2 regions of the Pseudarthrobacter sp. TE3704 genome follow, and region 2 is predicted to be linked to the other one. Evidence: riboswitches for the same ligand, from Rfam matches in the RefSeq annotation. Region 2 holds a riboswitch; the other holds the start of a gene.
The links. A riboswitch is a leader RNA that binds a small molecule or an ion and turns the genes downstream of it on or off. The one in region 2 is predicted to bind glycine.
Positions count from the first base shown of each region.

Region 1 (2,388 bases), on a different contig from region 2:
GCAGCGCGGCAAGGGTGTCGGGCTGGGTGGTGAGGGCCCAGAGGACAAAAGCGAAGAAGGCGAAGATCAGCCACACCACGGGGATGCCCCCGGGCATTTTGAACCTGGACGCCGCGTGCAGGTGCGGGCGGCGGCGCCGGAAGGCGAAATAGCTGGCAAGGATGATGGACCAGACGAAGATGAAGCAGACGGCGGACACGGTGGTGACCATCTCGAAGGCCTTGCCCACGTCCTGGCCGGCATACATCAGGACGACGCCGGAGAGCAGCAGCACGCAGGACAGGAACAGCGCGTTGCTGGGTACTTTCCTCGTGGAGAGGCGGCTGAAGATTCCGGGAGCGTCGCCTTCCTGGGCCAGGCCAAAGACCATCCGGGACGTGGAGTAGATGCCCGAGTTGGCGGAGGACATGGCGGAGCTCAGGACTACCAGGTTGACGACGGTGGCTGCGGCTCCAAGCCCGGCCAGGGAGAACATTCCGATGAAGGGGCTATGGCCGGCCGCGAACTGGGTCCAGGGGGTAACGGACATCAGGATGATCAGGGCGCCGACGTAGAAGAGCAGCACCCGGATGGGGATGGCGTTAATGGCCTTGGGCAGGTTCCGTTCAGGATTCTTGGCCTCGGCGGCCGTTGTGCCAACAAGCTCGATGCCGACGAAGGCGAAAACGGCGATCTGGAAGCCGGCCACGAAACCCATGAATTCGTTGGGGAAGAAACCGCCGTGGCTCCACAGGTTGCTGAACCCGGCGGTTCCTGCGTCGCTTTGGAACCCCGTGAAGATCATGAACAGGCCCACGATGATCAGCGCTGCGATGGCGAGGATCTTGATGAGGGCGAACCAGAATTCCGTTTCACCGAACGCCTTCACGGTGGCGAGGTTGAGCAGCAGGAGAATGGCGACCGTGGCCAGCCCGGGGATCCACAGCGGCAGTGAGGGCCAGAGTTCCCGGGAGTACCCGGCGATGGCGATGACGTCGGCAATGCCGGTGATCACCCAGCAGAACCAGTAGGTCCATCCCGTGAAGAACCCGGCCCAGGGCCCCAGGAGGTCGGCCGCGAAATCGCTGAAGGACTTGTAGTTCAGGTTACTCAGCAGCAGTTCGCCCATGGCCCGCATCACGAAGAAGAGCATGAACCCGATGATCATGTACACAAAGATCACGGACGGGCCGGCCGCGGAGATTGTTTTGCCGGAGCCCATGAAGAGGCCCGTGCCAATGGCTCCGCCGATGGCGATGAGCTGGATGTGCCGGTTGCTGAGCTGCCGCTCCAGGTGCGGGGGTTCGCTGTGTTGGGCAGTGCCTGGGTGTGGTTGGCCGCTGGGGGACGTCGGGGGATGAATCGTCATGAGGAACTCCATCGTTCAAGCAGCACCGTCAAGTGCCACAAAGATTCGGTTCCTCCCCGCTCTGTACAGGACCTGAGAGTTTCCGCAGCCATAAAGGCGTGCTTGCACCGTCGGTGAGCCAGGACCTGCCTGGCTGCTTTCCAGAGTTGCCTTTCCGCGGCGGTACGGGGGCCTGAGAGTTTCCTGGGGAGGGTTTGCTCCTACGGCGCCTGCTGAATGTACCGGGCAGGACTCTCCCGCCGCAGGTCAAAGGCATTTTAAGTTAGAAGTCGTGATCAGTTGCGAAGCAGCGCCGATCACGGGTTTAGTGTGGTTCCGGTCACGAACGATTGTCAAACCCCTGCCCGCAACAACGTCGCGAAACCGCTGCTCCCGCCCGTCATGGCTGGACGGATTTGCTTTCGGAGCCCTTCAGCCTGTACCTTGTGAGCCGAATCACCCACATTTGAATAAGCCTTTCGAGCTGTGACGGGAGAGTCCTCCCGGAGCGACACCGGGCAGGCGCCGTAGGAGCAAATCCTCCCCAGGAATCTCTCAGGCCCATGTACCGTCACGGCGAGGCGACTCTGGAAAGCAGCCCGGTTACATCCCCTTTGACGAGGGGTCCCGGACTCACCGACGGTGCAAGGCGGGCCCTGCCACAAACAGGCTCCACCGGAATCTCTCAGGTCCAATACAGAGCGGGGAGGAACCCAAACCATGCCGTGCCACCCGTGGCCGGCCAGACCTGGAGTTCCTCATGACGATTCAATCCCTTCCATCGACTTTTGCCGACCGGCACATCGGCGCGCGCCGCCAGGCCGACGTCGACGCGATGCTCAAAGCCGTGGGCTACGACAGCGTGGACGGTCTCGTGGACGTTGCCGTTCCTGCCTCGATCCGCCAGGACAAGGCCCTCCGGCTGGCAGACGCACTGAGCGAGGTTGAGGTCCTGGCCGAGCTGCGCCGGATCGCCGCCAAAAACAAGACCGCGGTCCAGATGATCGGCCAGGGCTACTACGACACCGTCACCCCGGCCGTCATCCGCCGCAACGTCCTGG
Region 1 is NZ_JBWCCJ010000001.1:802,118-804,505, reverse strand. It holds gene ACZ9BC_RS03740 (amino acid permease) at 1-1,348, opposite strand, end outside; glycine riboswitch at 1,400-1,497, opposite strand; glycine riboswitch at 1,499-1,597, opposite strand; glycine riboswitch at 1,808-1,908, shown strand; gene gcvP (aminomethyl-transferring glycine dehydrogenase) at 2,088-2,388, shown strand, end outside.
Region 1: linked by a shared signal. The riboswitch ahead of ACZ9BC_RS03740 (amino acid permease) and the one ahead of gcvP (aminomethyl-transferring glycine dehydrogenase) in region 2 are both predicted to bind glycine.

Region 2 (2,388 bases):
ATGCTGCCGGTGATCAGCAGCTTCCTGCGGCCGATGCGGTCGCCCAGGCTTCCCATGGACACCAGCAGCCCTGCAAGCACCAGCGGGTACGCGTCCACGATCCACAGGAGCTGGACTCCGGAGGGGTCCAGTGAACCTGCGATGGCGGGCAGGGCAAACGTCAGCGCGGTGTTGTCCACCGCGACCAGCAGCACCGGGAACATCAGCAGTCCCAGGGCAAGCCAGTCGCGCCACGGGGCCCGGAAAAACGGACTGCCGGAAGCGGATGCGAAGGTCCTGGTGGTGCCAGCGGAAATGGTCATGCCATAACTGTACCGTCTGGACGGTATAGTTACGAATCGCTGGGTTTGAGGAATGGTGCGTGGAGGAAGGCATGATTAGAGGCATGCCCCGGAAGCCCGTAGCCCGCGACGCCGTACTTGACGCCTTTGAAGCCCTGCTGATCGATGTGGGGGAGCGTGCAGCCACCCTTGATGCCGTCGCGGCGAAGGCCGGGGTTTCCAAGGGCGGCCTGCTCTACCACTTTCCCAACAAGGAAGCCCTGATCCAGGTGCTGCTGGACCGGCTGGACGAACTGGCCGGAGCCGACGCCGATGCCATGGCCAAGGCGGAGGAGGGGGCCGCCGCATACTTCATCAGGTCCTCCGTCTGGGCTGACACCCCGCTGGACCGGGCAATCGTCGCCGCGACCCGGCTCGCAGAAGTGGCACACGAGGAAACGCGCCGCCGCTTCGCTGCCATCCAGCAGCGCTGGCTGGACGAGATCGCCGCCGATGTGGGCCCGGCACTGGCCAAAGCAGTGCTCTACATGGGGGACGGGCTCTACTTCAATGCCATGTTGGCCGTCGGCCCCATGCCGGAAGGCGGTGCCGCCGCGGATGTGGACAATCTCCTTGCTGCCCTGGAGCGCCTGCGCAGGTAGGCAGCCATTTGCCCGAAAGGCTGCGGCGTAGGACAATTGGAGGCTGTGAAGGCCGTCACCGGCCGTTCGCGGCAATCCAAATGAATAGCCTTTGATCTGCGGCGGGAGAGTTCTGCCGAAAGTACAAGCAGGCGCCGTAGGAGCAAACCCTCCCCAGGAATCTCACAGGCCCATGTACCGCCGCGGCGAGGCACCTCTGGAAAGCAGCAGGCAGTCCGCCTGGGCCATCCTGGCTCCGGGAGACCAAGGACTGTTGTGCTCACCGACGGTGCAAGCGGGGCCATGCGCAAGCACGGCAACGCGGAAACTCTCAGGTCCAATACAGAGCGGGGAGGAACCCGAATCGATGTGGCGTACCCTGCGCCACCTGAATTATGGAGTTCCTCGTGACCGTATCTCCGGCCTCCGCCTCCCCGGCCTCCGCCTCCCCGGCCGCTGCCACTTTCGTTGACCGTCATATTGGCGCACGGCGCCAGGCCGACGTCGACGCCATGTTGCAAGCCGTCGGCTTCGACACCGTGGACGCCCTGGTTGATACGGCGGTCCCCAAGGACATCCGCCAGGAAACCCCGCTGAAACTGTCCGCGGCCCTGAGCGAGGTGGAAGCGCTCGCCGAACTGCGCAAGCTGGCAGCCAAGAACAGGACGGCCGTGCAGATGATCGGCCAGGGCTACTTCGACACGGTGACCCCGCCCGTGATCCGCCGCAACATCCTGGAATCCCCGGCCTGGTACACGGCCTACACCCCGTACCAGCCTGAAATTTCGCAGGGCCGGCTTGAGGCGCTGCTGAACTTCCAGACCATGGTCCAGGACCTCGTTGGCCTGCCCATCGCCAACGCGTCCCTGCTCGATGAAGCCACCGCCGTGGCCGAAGCGGTACTCATGATGCGCCGCGCGAACAAGAACAAGGACGCCAGGGATGGCAAGACCGTCCTGGACGCGGACTGCCTGCCGCAGACCATCGCGATCGTCAAGGGCCGCGCTGAGGCGCTCGGCTTCGAGGTTGAAATCGCTGACCTGTCCGCGGGCCTGCCGGAGGGTGCCATCAACGGCATCGTGCTGCAGCAGCCCGGCGTTTCGGGCCGCGTCTTCGACCACTCCGCCGTTATCGCTGAAGCCAAGGAACGCGGCGCGCTCGTGACCGTGGCGGCTGACCTCCTGGCGCTGACCCTGATCACCCCGCCGGGTGAGCAAGGCGCCGATATCGCCGTCGGCTCGGCCCAGCGTTTTGGCGTCCCGCTGTTTTTCGGCGGCCCGCACGCCGCGTACATGGCAGTCCAGAAGGGGCTCGAGCGCTCCATGCCCGGCCGCCTGGTGGGCGTGTCCAAGGACGACGCCGGTGTCCCCGCCTACCGGCTTGCGCTGCAGACCCGCGAACAGCACATCCGGCGCGAGAAGGCGACGTCGAACATTTGCACCGCGCAGGCCCTGCTGGCCATCGTTGCGTCGATGTACGCCGTTTAC
Region 2 is NZ_JBWCCJ010000015.1:10,379-12,766, reverse strand. It holds gene ACZ9BC_RS22290 (MFS transporter) at 1-302, opposite strand, end outside; gene ACZ9BC_RS22285 (TetR/AcrR family transcriptional regulator) at 386-922, shown strand; glycine riboswitch at 1,015-1,112, shown strand; gene gcvP (aminomethyl-transferring glycine dehydrogenase) at 1,297-2,388, shown strand, end outside.